One region of the Rhodococcus aerolatus genome, then DNA from elsewhere that is predicted to be linked to it. Evidence: predicted binding sites of a transcription regulator. Region 1 holds the regulator's gene; the other holds the start of a gene.
The links. The regulator LexA, encoded in region 1, represses DNA repair genes until DNA is damaged. The targets are predictions, from matches to a motif close to CGAACANNTGTTCG.
Positions count from the first base shown of each region.

Region 1 (7,643 bases):
CGCCACGTGGTGCTCGCCGCCCCGGGCACCCACCACAGGACGGGGAACAGCTCGTCACCCTCGTCGTGGCCGAGAGTCAGGTCCGCGGTCATCACCGACTCGGTCAGCCGCTCCCGCAGCTCGGGGTAGGTCCAGCCGGTGGCGCGCTCCTCGAGCTGGCGCTCGAGCTCGTCGGTCAGCACCCGGGTCAGCGTCGCGTCGTCCTCGGCCCGGGTCCAGGCGCCCATGAGGAAGCCGGTGCGGAACGCCTCGAGCTCCTGGCGGGCGACGTAACCGGCCAGCCACCACGTCCACGCGAGGTGCGGGGCGGGCGGCACGAACCCGCGGCGGCCGGCGACGTCCCACACCACGCGCTGCAGCAGCGCCCGGGTCTCCTCGCCGGCGCGCCCGTCGGCCGCCAGCTCGTCGTACGCGCCCACCACACCTCCGTCGTCCCCGGGCGCGCACGGTGCGCCCCCCGTCCACTGTCCTCGCCGCGGCGGTGTCCCGCGGGACCGTCCGCCGCCGCACCCCGGTCGGGCAGCGCCCGTCGTCACCAAGACCACTCCTGCTGCCGGACCGGGCGCCGCCCGGCGGGGCTCCGCGCAGCACGCGACCCCGGCCCTCGAGGAGGACCGGGGTCGCGTGACGCCGGGTGCTAGCTGCAGCCCGAGGTGGAGCCGCAGCCCTCGCAGACGTAGCAGCTGCCCGCCGGGCGCATGGCCGTGCCGCAGGTCATGCACAGCGGGGCGTCGATGGCGCGACCCTGCACGGCGGCCAGCAGCTCGGTGGAGCTGCCGATCGACGAGGGCACCCGCACCCCGGCGACGTCGGCCTCCGGACCGGTGCCGGTGTCGACCCCGGACCGCAGGGCCTCCACGTCGACCTCGACGTCGGCGACCGCGGGCGCGGTGCCCGGGGCGGAGTAGTCCGTCGCCGCGACCTGCGCCGCGCGCTCCTCCGCGGAGAAGATGCCCAGCTCGGCGCGCTTCTCCCGGGGCAGGTGGTCCAGGGCCAGGCGGCGGAACAGGTAGTCCACCACCGAGCTCGCGATGCGGACGTCCGGGTCGTCGGTCATCCCCGACGGCTCGAAGCGCATGTTGACGAACTTCGACACGTAGGTCTCCAGCGGCACGCCGTACTGCAGCGCGATGGAGATCGCCATGGAGAAGGCGTCCATGACCCCCGAGAGGGTGGAGCCCTGCTTGCTCATCTTGACGAAGATCTCGCCGAGCCCGGCGTCGGGGTACTCCCCCGCCGTCACGTAGCCCTCGGCACCGCCGACGGCGAAGGAGACGGTCTGCCCGGAGCGCTTCTTGGGCAGGCGCTTGCGCGTCGGGCCCGCGGCGACGACCTCGACGGCCGCGGTCTTGTCCGAGGACTTGGAGCCCGAGCTGCCGGCCGAGAGGGGCTGGCCGACCTTGCAGTTGTCGCGGTAGATGGCCAGCGCCTTGATGCCGAGCTTCCAGCTCTGGAAGTAGATGTCCTCGACCTCGGCCACGGTCGCCGTCTCCGGCATGTTCACCGTCTTGGAGATGGCCCCGGACAGGAACGGCTGGGCCGCGGCCATCATCCGGACGTGGCCCATGGGGGCGATGGCGCGCTCGCCCATGGCGCAGTCGAACACCTCGTAGTGCTCCGGCTTGAGGCCGGGGGCGTCGATGACGTGGCCCTTGGCCGCGATGTGCTCGACGATCGCCTCGACCTGCTCCTCCTGGTAGCCCAGCGAGGTCAGCGCGCGCGGCACCGTCTGGTTGACGATCTGCATCGACCCGCCACCGACGAGCTTCTTGAACTTGACCAGCGAGAAGTCCGGCTCGATGCCGGTGGTGTCGCAGTCCATCATGAAGCCGATGGTGCCGGTGGGGGCGAGCACGGAGGCCTGGGCGTTGCGCCAGCCGTTGCGCTCACCGATCTTCAGGCCCTCCTGCCAGGCGGCGGTGGCCGCCTTGTGCACGGAGCCGTCGGTGGCGTGCAGGGTGCGGACGAGGTCGTTGGCCGCGGCGTGCTTGCGCATGACCCGGCTGTGGGCGTCGGCGTTGCGGGCGTAGCCCTCGTAGGGCCCGACGACCCCGGCCAGCTCGGCGGAGCGCTTGTAGGCGGTGCCCGTCATGAGCGAGGTGATGGACGCGGCCAGCGCCCGGCCGCCGTCGGAGTCGTAGGCGTGCCCGGTGGCCATGAGCAGCGCGCCGAGGTTGGCGTAGCCGATGCCCAGCTGGCGGAACTTCCGCGTGGTGTCGCCGATGGGCTCGGTCGGGAAGTCCGCGAAGCAGATCGAGATGTCCATCGCGGTGATGATGAGCTCGACGGCCTTGCCGAAGGTGGCCGAGTCGAACCCGCCGTCGGCGGTCAGGAACGACATCAGGTTCAGCGAGGCGAGGTTGCAGCTGGAGTTGTCCAGGTGCATGTACTCGCTGCACGGGTTGGACGCGGAGATGCGGCCCGACTCGGGGCAGGTGTGCCAGTCGTTGATGGTGCCGTCGTACTGGATGCCCGGGTCCGCGCACTCCCACGCCGCCTGGGCGATGGTGTGGAACAGCGACTTCGCGTCGACGGTCTCGATGACCTCGTTGTCCTGGCGACCGCGCAGGCCGAACTCGCCGCCCTGCTCGACGGCGCGCATGAAGTCGTCGGAGACGCGGACCGAGTTGTTGGCGTTCTGGTACTGGACGCTGGTGATGTCCGACCCGCCGAGGTCCATGTCGTAGCCCGCGTCGCGGAGCACGCGGATCTTGTTCTCCTCCTTGGCCTTCGTCTCCACGAACTCCACGATGTCGGGGTGGTCGACGTCGAGGACGACCATCTTGGCCGCGCGGCGGGTGGCGCCACCGGACTTGATGGTGCCGGCGGACGCGTCGGCGCCGCGCATGAAGGAGACGGGGCCCGAGGCGGTGCCGCCCGAGGACAGCAGCTCCTTGGACGAGCGGATGCGGGAGAGGTTCAGCCCGGCACCGGAGCCGCCCTTGAAGATCAGGCCCTCCTCGCGGTACCAGTTCAGGATCGAGTCCATCGTGTCGTCGACGGCGAGGATGAAGCACGCGCTGACCTGCTGCGGCGACTTCGTGCCCACGTTGAACCACACGGGGCTGTTGAAGCTGAACACCTGGTGCAGCAGCATCCAGGTGAGCTCGTGGTCGAAGATCTCCGCGTCGGTCTCGGAGGCGAAGTAGCCGTGCTCGAGGCCGGCGGCCGTGTACGTGCTGACCACCCGGTCGATGAGCTGGCGCAGGCTCTGCTCCCGGGACTCCGAGCCGGCGGCGCCGCGGAAGTACTTGCTGGTGACGATGTTGACGGCGTTGAGCGACCAGCTCTCGGGGAACTCCACACCGCGCTGCTCGAAGTTGACGGTGCCGTCGCGCCAGTTGGTCATCACCACGTCGCGGCGGGCCCAGGTCACCTCGTCGTAGGGGTGGACGCCCTCGGTGGTGTAGACGCGGTCCATCCGCAGGCCGAGCTTGCGCCCGTCCGAGGACGGGCTCGCGGAGCTGGTGGACTGGCCGACGGTCTCGGTCATGGGCAGGACCTCTCTCGGTGCTGGGTGCTGGGTGCTCGGTGCTGGTGGTGCTGCTGGCTGGGGCGTGCGGGCGGTGCTGCTCAGGCGGTCGGTGGGGCGGGGTCGGCCGCGCGCAGCGACCGGATCTCCTTCTCGAAGTCCTCCGCGGAGGTGAAGGCGCGGTAGACCGAGGCGAACCGGAGGTAGGCGACCTCGTCGAGCTCGCGGAGCGGCCCGAGGATGGCCAGGCCGACGTCCTGGCTGCCGACCTCGGCCGACCCGGCGGCCCGCACCTGCTCCTCGACCTGCTGGGCGAGCTGGTCGAGCTGGTCGTCGTCGACGGGACGGCCCTGGCACGCGCGCCGCACGCCCCGGACCACCTTCTCCCGGCTGAACGGCTCGGTCACCCCGCTGCGCTTGGCCACCGAGAGCACCGCGGTCTCGACGGTGGTGAACCGCTTGCCGCACGACGGGCAGGACCGCCGGCGGCGGATCGCCTGGCCCTCGTCGGCCTCGCGGGAGTCGACCACCCGGGAGTCGGAGTGGCGGCAGAACGGGCAGTGCACGGTGCTGCTCCCTCCCCCGGCCGGTGGCGTCGAGGACCGTGGTGGGACGGGTGCCGTGCCCGCTCCCCGACCCCCGGCCCTGTGGACGGACCGGTGCACAGCCTGGGGGCCGGCGGTGGACAACCCACCCCAACCTGTGGACTAACTACATCCGTGTAAGTACTAGATGTTGTGGTGGAGAGTAATCCCGGCACCAGCTGTGGGGCAAGCAGGAACGCCCCTCCCGCGTGAACGAGCACGCCCTCAGGCGTGTCGGCGGCGTCACCCGGCGTGTCGCGTCAGCGCACCACCGCGGCGGCCGCGGGCACCGTGATCGTCTGCCCGGCGCGGACCGCCGGGGAGCCGAGCCCGTTGAGCTCGACGATCCGGTCGACGACCGCCTGGCGCGGGGCGTCGGGCGCCGCGCGGCCCGCGATGGCGCTCAGGGTGTCACCGGGCTGCACCTGGACCACGGCCGTCGACGTGGGCACCCCCGGGGTGCCCGGGGCGAGCAGCTGGGAGACCCCGACGACGACCAGGGCGGCCAGCAGGGCGAGGACGGACAGGGCGGTGCCGACCCGGGTGCGCACCTGGGCCGCCGTCGGCGCGGCCGCCGGGCGGGCGGGGCGCGCGGTGGTGGTGACCGGGCCGTACGCGGTGAGCCGGCCACCCGGGCGCGTGGTGTCCCGGGACCGGGCCGGCCGCACCGGGGTGCGGGGGACGCCGCCCGAGCGCGCGGCGGAGCCGGGGAGGGCCCCGGCGGGGGCGGGACCGGTGACGACGGGCCTGGTGGTGGTGGTGCTCATGGCGGACCTCCTGCTCCGGTACGGGCCGCGGACCGGCTCCCGCCGACCTCGAACACCCGTTCGATCGAACAACTGAGCGATGTCTACCAGGACGCCCCGACAATCTCGACGGCAACCGGCGTGTCGGTCGAACACATGTTTGAACCGTGACCTCCGCGGCGATACCGTCGGCGTCACCGCAGGCACGCCCGGCGCGGGCGGGGCGAGGCGGCAGACGAGAGGGAGGACGACCACGATGAGCAGTGGCGAGACGAGCGGGCGACGGGGCTCGACCGGCGGGCGGGCCGCGGGCCCGGCGACGGGCACCACCGACGAGGCCGTCCCCGCCGCCGACGGGCTCACCCCCCGCCAGCGCCGCGTGCTCGAGGTGATCCGGGAGGCCGTGGAGGACCGCGGCTACCCGCCGAGCGTGCGCGAGATCGGCGACGCCGTCGGCCTCACCTCCACGTCCTCGGTCGCCCACCAGCTCAAGGCGCTCGAGCGCAAGGGCTACCTGCGGCGCGACCCGAACCGGCCCCGCGCCGTCGACGTCCGCATGCCCGGCGAGGCCCCCGCCGCCCGCGAGGACCGCGACGCCGACCAGCTCGCCGCAGTCGCCCAGGCCGGTCCCGAGCTGCCGACCCCGACCTTCGTCCCCGTCCTCGGCCGCATCGCCGCCGGCGGGCCGATCCTGGCCGAGCAGGCCGTCGAGGAGGTCTTCCCGCTGCCCCGCGAGCTGGTCGGCGACGGCTCGCTGTTCCTGCTCCGCGTGGTCGGGGAGTCGATGGTCGACGCCGCCATCTGCGACGGCGACTGGGTCGTGGTGCGCCAGCAGCCGGTGGCCGACAACGGCGACGTCGTCGCGGCCATGATCGACGGCGAGGCCACCGTGAAGACGTTCCGACGCCGCGACGGCCACGTCTGGCTGCTCCCGCACAACCCCGCGTTCGAGCCGATCGACGGCGACGAGGCCACCGTCCTCGGCAAGGTCGTCACCGTGATGCGGCGGCTGTAGGCCCGCGGCGGGAAGGCGCTGCGGGCTACCGCCGGGAGCGGCGGACCGCCAGCGCCAGCCCCGCCGCGGCGAGGACCACGGCGGCCGCCACCCCGACCACGACCCGGCTCGACGCCCCGCCGGCGGCGCCCTCGGGCGAGGCCGCCGCTGTGCCCGGGCGGGACGGCACCACCGCGGCCGGGCCCGGGGACGGCGAGGCCGGCGGGGACGGCACGGGACCCGCAGCTCCGCCCCGCAGCGCGGCCACCACGCCGGGCACCTCCCGCACCGGGGGCTCGGCCGACCCCCCGGCCTGCTCCCCCGCCGAGAGCAGGGTGCCGTCCGCGGTCAGCGCGACCGCCTCCCCCTGCGGCTCGTCGGCAGGGGGACCTGCAGCGGGGTCCGGGCCAGCGCGGCCAGCAGGTCGCCGTCGGGCGCGTCGTAGACCCAGGCGTCGGTGTAGGTGCGCAGCGCCAGCGCGGTGCCGTCCGGCGAGACCGCGCCCCCGGTGACCAGCACCGAGCCGAACGACCCGAGCGGCCCACCCGGCGTGCTCGTGGGCCCGAGCGTCACGGTGCCCACGCGCGCCAGCGGGGTCGGGCCGGGGGTGGCGAGCGGACCGGTGGCGGCGTAGACCCCGGCGGCGCCACCGATCTCCTTGGTGACCACCAGCGGCACCCCGTCCCGGCCGACGAGCAGGGCCTCCGCGTCGTGCGGCCCGTCGGGGTAGGTGAGCCGGTGCAGCACGACCCCGGTCTCGCCCACCGCCGCACTGTCCAGCACGAGCAGGGCCACCGTGTCGCGGGCGCGGCGGTTGTCGCCGGTGTCGGCGAGCCACAGCGTCCCGTCCGGGCCGGCGGCGAGGTCCTCCACGTCGTAGGGGTCGACGTCGGCCGTGGTCGTCCCCGTCGCGGCGCACCCGGCGTCGAGGTGCACCACCTGCGGCGCCGCGCCGCCGTCCCCGACCGCCAGGACGTCCCCGTCCCGGGCGACCATCCCGGAGAGCTCGGTGAGCCGGGGGTCGTCCGGGGTGCACCGCACCTGCGGGGCCGGTACGGGCCCCGGCGCGGCCGACGCGGCTCCCGCGCCGGCGAGCAGCAGCACGACGGTGGCGAGGCCGCCGCCGAGCCGCGGGAGGAGCGGCCTCAGCGGACCGGGTCGACGGCGAAGCCGGCCAGCACGTGGCCCAGCCCGCCGCGGACCTTGGCGTGCAGCTCGGTGCCGTCCGCGGTGTGGACCTCGGCGAGCACCTCACCCTCCTGGTGCACCCGGGCCACCAGGTCGCCCCGGGTGTAGGGCAGCAGCACCCGCACCTCGTGGGCGGGGTGGGGCAGCAGCTCGGCCAGGGTGTCGCGCAACCGGTCGACGCCCTCGCCGGAGTGGGCGGAGACGAACAGCGCGTCCGGCAGCACCCCGGCCAGCTGGGCCAGCACCACCGGGTCGGCCGCGTCGACCTTGTTCACCACGACGAGCTCGCGGGGCAGCTCGGTCCCCCGCTCCTCGGCCACCTCGACCAGCACCCGGCGCACGGCCGAGACCTGGTCGAGGGGGAGCGCGTCGGAGCCGTCGACCACGTGGACCAGCAGGTCGGCCCCGGCCACCTCCTCCAGCGTCGAGCGGAACGCCTCGACCAGCTGGGTCGGCAGGTGCCGGACGAACCCGACGGTGTCGGTGAGCACGTACTCGCGGCCGTCGGGCAGCTGGGCGCGCCGCGTCGTCGGGTCGAGGGTGGCGAACAGCGCGTCCTGCACCAGCACCCCCGCGTCGGTGAGCGCGTTGAGCAGGCTCGACTTGCCCGCGTTGGTGTAGCCGACGATGGCCGCACCCGGCACCTCGTTGCGGCGGCG
Region 1 covers NZ_BAAGQZ010000052.1:48,476-56,118, forward strand. The annotation lists gene ACYVOF_RS19150 (hypothetical protein) at 1-419, opposite strand, end outside; gene ACYVOF_RS19155 (vitamin B12-dependent ribonucleotide reductase) at 638-3,493, opposite strand; gene nrdR (transcriptional regulator NrdR) at 3,574-4,038, opposite strand; gene ACYVOF_RS19165 (LysM peptidoglycan-binding domain-containing protein) at 4,317-4,823, opposite strand; gene lexA (transcriptional repressor LexA) at 5,059-5,817, shown strand; gene ACYVOF_RS19175 (hypothetical protein) at 5,843-6,031, opposite strand; gene ACYVOF_RS19180 (hypothetical protein) at 6,145-6,900, opposite strand; gene hflX (GTPase HflX) at 6,942-7,643, opposite strand, start outside.

Region 2 (7,643 bases), on a different contig from region 1:
GTGGCGCCCAGGCCGACGGCCGCGGTCAGCGCGGCGCCCGCCGTCAGCTGCATCCCCGCCCGGTCCGGCAGCGCGGCGTCGCGGCCGTAGACCGAGGCGAACGCCCCGAACGCGGCGTACACCGTCCACCCCACGTGGCCGGTGAGCACGAGCGCGAGCAGCGGCACGCCGACGGAGACGCCGCAGCGCAGCGCGGCCCGGTGCGCGCCGTCGTGCGGGCCGACGCGGACCAGCGCGGCGCCGACCTGCCGGGCGGTGGACGGGGGCGTCACGCGAGCCGCTCGAACACCGCCGCCAGCCCCTGGCCGCCGCCGATGCACATGGTCTCCAGGCCGTAGCGGCCCTCGCGACGGTCGAGCTCGCGCAGCAGCGTGACCAGGATGCGCCCGCCCGTCGCGCCCACGGGGTGGCCCAGGGAGATGCCGGAGCCGTTGGGGTTCAGCCGCGGGTCCTCCGGGTCCAGGCCCCAGGTGCGCAGCACGGCCAGGGTCTGCGCGGCGAAGGCCTCGTTGAGCTCGACGAGGTCGAGCTGGTCCATGCTCAACCCGGCGCGGCCCAGGGCGGCCTCGGTGGCGGGCACGGGACCGATGCCCATGGTGCGGGGGGCGACCCCGGCCACGGCCCAGCTGACGAGGCGGGCCAGCGGGCGCAGGCCCAGGGCGGCCGCCTTCTCCGGGGTGGTCACGATCGCGAGGGCCGCACCGTCGTTCTGGCCGGACGCGTTGCCCGCGGTGACGGTCGAGTCCGGGTCGTCCCGGCCGTAGATGGCCTTCAGCTTCCCCAGCGACTCCAGGCTGGTGTCGGCGCGGATGTGCTCGTCGGTGTCGACCAGCTGCGGGTCGCCCCGGCGCTGCGGGACGGGCACCGGGACGAGCTCGTCGGTGAAGCGTCCGGCGTCCCGCGCGGCCGCGGCCTTGCGGTGCGAGGCCAGGGCGAGCGCGTCCTGGTCCTCGCGGCTGATGCCGTGCTCGCGGCGCAGGTTCTCCGCCGTCTCGATCATCCCGCCGGGGACGGGGAAGTGCTCGCCGCCCGCCGTGACCCGGCCGCGGCCGAGCCGGTCGACCAGGCCCGCGTCGGGTCCGCGCACGCCCCAGCGGATCTTGCTGGTGTAGTACTCGGCCTGGCTCATCGACTCCGCACCGCCGGCCAGCACGAGCTCGCTGGCCCCGGTCTGCACCTGCATGCACGCGTTGAGCACGGCCTGCAGCCCGGAGCCGCACCGGCGGTCCACCTGCTGGCCGGGGGTGCCGATCTCCAGGCCGGCGTCGAGCGCGGCGACCCGCCCCAGCGCGGGGGCCTCGCCGTTGGGACCGGCCTGGCCGAGGATGACGTCGTCCACGTCGTCGCCGGTGATGCCGGTGCGCGCCACCAGCTCCCGGATGACGGTGGCGGCGAGGGCCTGCACCGGCACGTCGCGGAACTGGCCGCCGAACCCCCCGACGGGGGTGCGCAGCGGCTCGCAGATGACGGCGTCGGTCACGGTGTCTCCAGTCGGTGGGTGGGTCGGGCGTCCAGGGTGCGGTCGACGATCTCCCCGGCGTGCCCGGTGTCGGGCGGGGTGTCGCTCAGGGCGGGGGTGCCGGTGAGGGCGAGGTTGGCCGCGCACCGCTCGGGGTTCACGCGCAGCCCGGTCAGGCTGGTGCGCAGCTGGTGGGCGGCCCCGCCGGCGAGGCGGAGCAGGTCGGTCACCGTCTCCCACTCGGCGTGCCAGCCGCCGGTGGCGCGGGCCAGCTCGTGGTCGGCGTTGGCCAGCACGGTGGCGACCAGCCCGGGGCAGCGGCGGGATGCCGCACGGGCGGTGACGGCGGCGACGGGGTTGGCCTTGTGCGCCATGGCCGACGAGGCACCCGGGTGCGCCTCGGCCACCTCGCCCACCTCGGTGCCGGCGAGCCACACCACGTCGGTGGCGGGCTTGGACACCGCCGCGGCCACGGCCCCCAGCGCGGTGGCCAGGGCGACGACGCGGTGGCGCTCGGTGTGCCAGGGCACCGCCTGCCGCGGCAGGCCCAGCTCGTCGGCCAGCGCGTCGGCCACGGCGAACCCGTGCGGGTGCAGCGCGGCCAGGGTGCCTGCGGCCCCGCCGAGGGAGACGGGCAGGGCCGCCACGGCGGCCAGCAGCCCGGCCAGGGCCGCGTCGAGCCCGGTGCACCAGCCCGCGGCCAGCGCGCCGACCGTGGTGGGCACCGCCTGCTGCCCCAGCGTCCGTGCGGCGCAGGCGGTGTCGCGGTGGTCCCGGGCCAGGTCGGCGGCCGCGTCGGCGGCGGCGGCGAGGTCGGCGAGCACCAGCGGGGCGGCGCGGCGCACCAGCAGCACCAGAGCGGTGTCGACCACGTCCTGGCTGGTCGCGCCCGGGTGCACGGCCCCGGCGGGGACGGGGGCCGCGGCGCGCAGCAGCCGCACCACCTCGAGCACCGGGTTGCCCGCCGCGGCCGCGGCCCGCCCCAGCGCGGGCACGTCGACCTCCATCGTGGCCGCGGTGGCGGTGACCGCGGCGGCGTGGTCGGGGTCGACGAGGCCGTGGCGGGCCGCGGCCCGGCTCAGCGCGGCCTCGACGTCGAGCAGCGCCCTCACCCAGGCGTCGTCCCCCAGGGCGGCGCCGAGCTCGGCGCCGCCCAGCACGGGGTCGAGCAGCGCGCCCCTCACACGGCCAGGAACGGGGTCTGGGCCGCGCCCTGCAGCGCCACGGTGAGCGCGTACCCGCGCTCGGTGGCGGTGGCCACGAGGCGGTCGCGGCGGTCGGCGGGCAGTGAGGCCAGCAGCGGGTCGGTGGCGTTGGCGTCGGCCTCGTCGGGGAAGTAGAGCCGGGTGACGACGCGGTCGAGCAGGCCGCGGGCGAAGACGGAGACATCGACGTGCGGGGCCTCGGTGCGGCCCTCCTCCGCCGGCAGCGGGCCGGGCTTGACCGTGGTCAGGCGCACGGTGCCCGTCGCGTCGGCCTCCCCGCGGCCGAAGCCGCGGAAACCGGGCGGGGTGGGGTCGGCGGCCCCGCGGGGGTCGTCGGGGTGGTCGAAGCGCCCGGCGGCGTCGGCCTGCCAGGTCTCCACCATCGCATCGGGCACCGGGTCACCCGCGCCGTCGAGCACGGTGACGGCCAGCTCGAGCGCACCGGGGGCGTCGGCGGGGACCACGACCGCGCCGTCGTCCCAAGAAAGTCCGATGTGGAGGTACGGTCCGACGGTCTGCGAGGGCGTCAGCTCAGGCATGCTCGCCCTCGCCCTCGAAGATGCTGGCGCCGGTGCCGCGCAGCACCACGTCGAAGCGGAAGCCCAGCGCCCAGCTCTCCTGCGTCACGGTGTGGTCGTAGGCGCTGACGAGGCGGTGGCGCGCGTTCTCCGGCACCGCGTTGTAGATGGGGTCCTGGGGGAACAGCGGGTCGTCGGGGAAGTACATCTGGGTGACGAGCCGCTGGGTGAAGGCGCGGCCGAACAGCGAGAGGTGGATGTGCGCGGGCCGCCAGGCGTTGGCGTGGTTGCCCCAAGGGTAGGCGCCGGGCTTGATGGTGGTGAAGCGGTACCAGCCCTGCGCGTCGGTCACCACGCGGCCCAGGCCGGTGAAGTGGGGGTCCAGCGGGGCGGGCCAGGAGTCGCGGGCGTGCCGGTAGCGCCCGGCCGCGTTGGCCTGCCAGATCTCCACCAGGGTGTCGGGCACGGCGCGGCCGTCGGAGTCCAGGACGCGGCCGGTGACGATGATGCGCTGGCCCTGCGCCTCCCCGCCGAGGGCCAGGGTGAGGTCGTCGTCGCCCTCGCGCACCCGGTCGTGGCCGAACACCGGGCCGGTCAGCTCGGTGAGCCGCTGCGGGGTGACCACGAGCTCCTCGCTCGGGTGGCGGAGCTTCGTGGAGCCGTACTCGGGGGAGTCGAGCGGCGCGTGGGTGTCCACCGCGGCCGGGTAGCTGGGGGGCAGGTGGAGCACGGTGACCTCGGCTCAGTCGGGGGTTCGTGCGGTGTGCGCACGCGCGGACGCAGTGCGAACGAGACTAGGCGGCGGTGCGGCCCCGGGCAAGACGTCGTGTGCGCAGTGCGCACGCATGTTCTCAGGGCGTGCGACGCGGGTTACAGTGCCGACCATGATGGACAAGGTGGTCGCATCGGCGGCCGAGGCGGTGGCGGACGTCGCCGACGGGGCGTCGATCGCGGTCGGCGGGTTCGGGCTCTGCGGGGTGCCGGAGGCGCTCATCGAGGCGCTGCACGCCCACGGCGCGACCGACCTGGAGACGGTGAGCAACAACTGCGGCGTCGACGGACTGGCGCTGGGCATCCTGCTCGCGGCCGGTCGCATCCGGCGCACGATCGGCTCCTACGTCGGTGAGAACAAGGAGTTCGCCCGGCGCTACCTCGGCGGCGAGATGGAGGTCGAGCTGACCCCCCAGGGCACGCTGGCCGAGCGGCTGCGCGCCGGGGGCGCCGGCATCCCCGCGTTCTACACCCCGGCCGGGGTGGGCACCCAGGTCGCCGAGGGCGGTCTGCCTTGGCGCTACGACGGCAACGGGGGCATCGCGGTGGCCAGCCCGCCCAAGGAGGTGCGGGTGTTCGGCGACCGGCGCTACGTCCTGGAGGAGGCCATCACCACCGACTTCGCCTTCGTGCGCGCGTGGAAGGGCGACCGGCACGGCAACCTCGTCTACCGGCTCAGCTCGCAGAACTTCAACCCGGACTGCGCCTCCGCGGGCCGGGTCACGATCGCCCAGGTCGACGAGCTCGTCGAGCCCGGCGAGCTCGACCCGGCCCAGGTGCACACCCCCGGGATCATGGTCCAGCGCGTGGTGCACGTGCCGGACGCCCCCAAGCGCGTCGAGAAGCGGACGGTGACCCCCCGATGAGCCTGAGCAGGGACGACCTCGCGGCCCGGGTGGCCGCCGAGCTGCACGACGGGCAGTACGTCAACCTGGGCATCGGCATGCCGACCCTGGTGCCCGGTCACATCCCGGACGACGTCACCGTGGTGCTGCACTCGGAGAACGGCGTGCTCGGCGTGGGGCCGTACCCCTACGACGAGGACGTCGACGGCGACCTCATCAACGCGGGGAAGGAGACCATCACCACCCGCGACGGGGCCAGCTTCTTCGGGTCCTCGGCCAGCTTCGGGATGATCCGCGGCGGGCACGTCGACGTCGCGGTGCTCGGGGCCATGCAGGTCAGCGCCACCGGCGACCTGGCCAACTGGATGATCCCCGGCAAGATGGTCAAGGGGATGGGCGGGGCGATGGACCTCGTGCACGGTGCGGAGAAGGTCATCGTGATGATGGACCACACCTCGCGCGACGGGGAGCCCAAGGTCCTCGAGGTGTGCACCCTGCCGCTGACCGGGCAGGGCTGCGTCGACCGGATCATCACCGACCTCGCCGTCATCGACGTGACCCCCGACGGGCTCACCCTCGTCGAGTGCGCTCCCGGCGTCAGCGAGGACGAGGTCCGCGAGAAGACCGGCGCCACGCTGCACTGAGCGACCTCGCGATTAGCCCACATCGCGCGCTCCCCGGCCCCGCCGTCCCGCGCTCCGCGCACTCAGCGCGGTCTGCGGGCGTCCTGGGGCGCGCTGAGTGGGCGAAACGCGGGGAGGTCGGGCGCGCTACTCGTCGCCGGACTCGTAGGCGACGCGCTCCTCGGACTCCTCGAGCAGGGCCTCGGCCTGCGCCTGCGGGTCGTCGCTGCCGGCCACCTGCTCCTCGGGCAGCAGCTGCTCGGCGCGGTGGGCGACCTGCTCCTCGCTGGGCTCGGTGGGCCGGTCGGTGCTCTCGTCAGCGGTGCTCATGGGCTCATCCAACCCGTGCCGCGCGCGCCTTGCGCACCCGGCGCACCACCAGCCAGACCACGAACGCCCCGGCCGCGGCGTAGACGGCGGTGTTCAGCCAGCCGGCGTAGCGCTCCACGAGCTCGTACTGGGTGCCCAGCGCGGCGCCCGCCAGCACCAGCAGGGCGTTCCAGGCCAGGCTGCCCAGCGTGGTCAGCAGGGTGAACCGCAGCACGGGCATCCGCTCAGCCCCGGCGGGCAGCGAGACCAGGCTGCGCACCCCCGGCACCAGGCGGCCGATGAGCACCGCCGACGGCCCGTGCCGGTGGAACCAGTCCGCCGCGGCGTCGACGTCCTCCCGGTCGAGCAGCGGCAGCCGCGCCAACAGCCGGGTCGCCCGTTCGTAGCCCAGCGCGGCCCCTGCCCAGTAGAGGCCGAGCGCGCCGAGCACCGAGCCGACCGTGGCCAGCACGAGGACGCCGACGAGCGAGAGGTCGCCGCGCGCCGAGAGGTACCCCGCCAGCGGCAGGACCACCTCGCTGGGGATGGGCGGGAACACGGTCTCCGCGAGGGTCAGCGCCCCGACGCCGACCTCGCCGAGGGTGGTCATGAGGTCGGCGACGAACCCGGTGAGTCCCGTCAGCCCGGCGGTGTCGGCAGCCTGGGTCAAGAGCACGTAAACCAGCCTACCGACGGGAGGGGGACGGTCCGCCCGGTCGTCTGGTGGGATGGGCCACGAATCGGACGCGACGACGGAGGTGCGCGATGAGCGCGGTGCTCGTGCTCAACGGCCCGAACCTGAACCTGCTGGGCACCCGCCAGCCCGAGGTCTACGGCACGGCGACGCTGGCGGACGTCGAGGCGCTGTGCGAGCGCACCGGGGCCGAGCTCGGCGTGGCGGTGGAGTGCCGGCAGTCCAACCACGAGGGCGAGCTCATCGACTGGCTCCACGAGGCGGGCCGACGGGTGGCCTCGGGCGAGCTGCTCGGCGTCGTGCTCAACGCCGGGTCCTACACCCACACCTCGATCGGCCTGCGCGACGCGATCGCCGGGGCGCAGGTGCCCACCGTCGAGGTGCACGTCTCGAACGTGCACGCCCGCGAAGAGTTCCGGCACCACTCCTACCTGTCGGCCGTGGCGGTGGGGGTGGTCGTCGGGTTCGGCGTGCAGGGCTACGCGCTGGCGCTCCGGGGCCTGGTGACGGCCACGCAGTAGGTTCGCGGGCGTGGACATGGTCTTCCCGACGCCCGCCCGCTCCCTCTCCCCGGACGACGTGCTCGACGCCTACCCGTGGCCGGACGAGGGCCGGTGGGTGCGGGCGATGATGGTGACCACGCTCGACGGGGCCGCCGCCGGCCCGGACGGCCTCAGCGACTCCATCTCCTCCTCGGTCGACCGCGACGTGTTCGACGCGGTGCGCCGCCTCGCCGACGCCGTGCTCGTCGGGGCGGGGACGCTGCGCGCGGAGCAGTACGGGCCGATGGTCGCCGACGAGGCCGACGCCGACCGGCGCCGCGCGGGGGGGCAGGCGGCCGCGCCGCGCCTCGCCGTGGTGTCGGGCTCGCTCGACCTGCCGTGGGAGCTGCCGGTGTGGGCCGGGTCCGACCAGCCGCCGCTGGTGCTCACCACGACCACGGCCGACGCCACCGCGCTGGCCACGGCGCGCGAGCACACCACCGTCGTGGTGCTGCCCGACCTCGAGCCGGCCTCGCTGCTCGGCGCCCTGACCGACGCCGGGCTGCGGCGCATCGTCTGCGAGGGCGGGCCGTCGCTGCTCGAGGCCGTCGTCGCCGCCGACCTGCTCGACGAGGCCGACATCACCGTCTCGCCCATGTTCGCCGGCACCGCGCAGACCCCGCGCACGCACGGTCTCGAGGCGGTCGCCCGCTTCGAGCTCGCCCACCTGCTCACCG
Region 2 covers NZ_BAAGQZ010000034.1:6,664-14,306, reverse strand. The annotation lists gene ACYVOF_RS13040 (FUSC family protein) at 1-272, opposite strand, end outside; gene ACYVOF_RS13035 (acetyl-CoA C-acetyltransferase) at 269-1,480, opposite strand; gene ACYVOF_RS13030 (lyase family protein) at 1,477-2,643, opposite strand; gene pcaG (protocatechuate 3,4-dioxygenase subunit alpha) at 2,640-3,203, opposite strand; gene pcaH (protocatechuate 3,4-dioxygenase subunit beta) at 3,196-3,912, opposite strand; gene ACYVOF_RS13015 (CoA transferase subunit A) at 4,070-4,819, shown strand; gene ACYVOF_RS13010 (CoA transferase subunit B) at 4,816-5,442, shown strand; gene ACYVOF_RS13005 (hypothetical protein) at 5,569-5,751, opposite strand; gene ACYVOF_RS13000 (DedA family protein) at 5,756-6,406, opposite strand; gene aroQ (type II 3-dehydroquinate dehydratase) at 6,496-6,945, shown strand; gene ACYVOF_RS12990 (dihydrofolate reductase family protein) at 6,962-7,643, shown strand, end outside.
Region 2: the regulator LexA is predicted to act here: its motif matches at 4,021-4,034, upstream of ACYVOF_RS13015 (CoA transferase subunit A).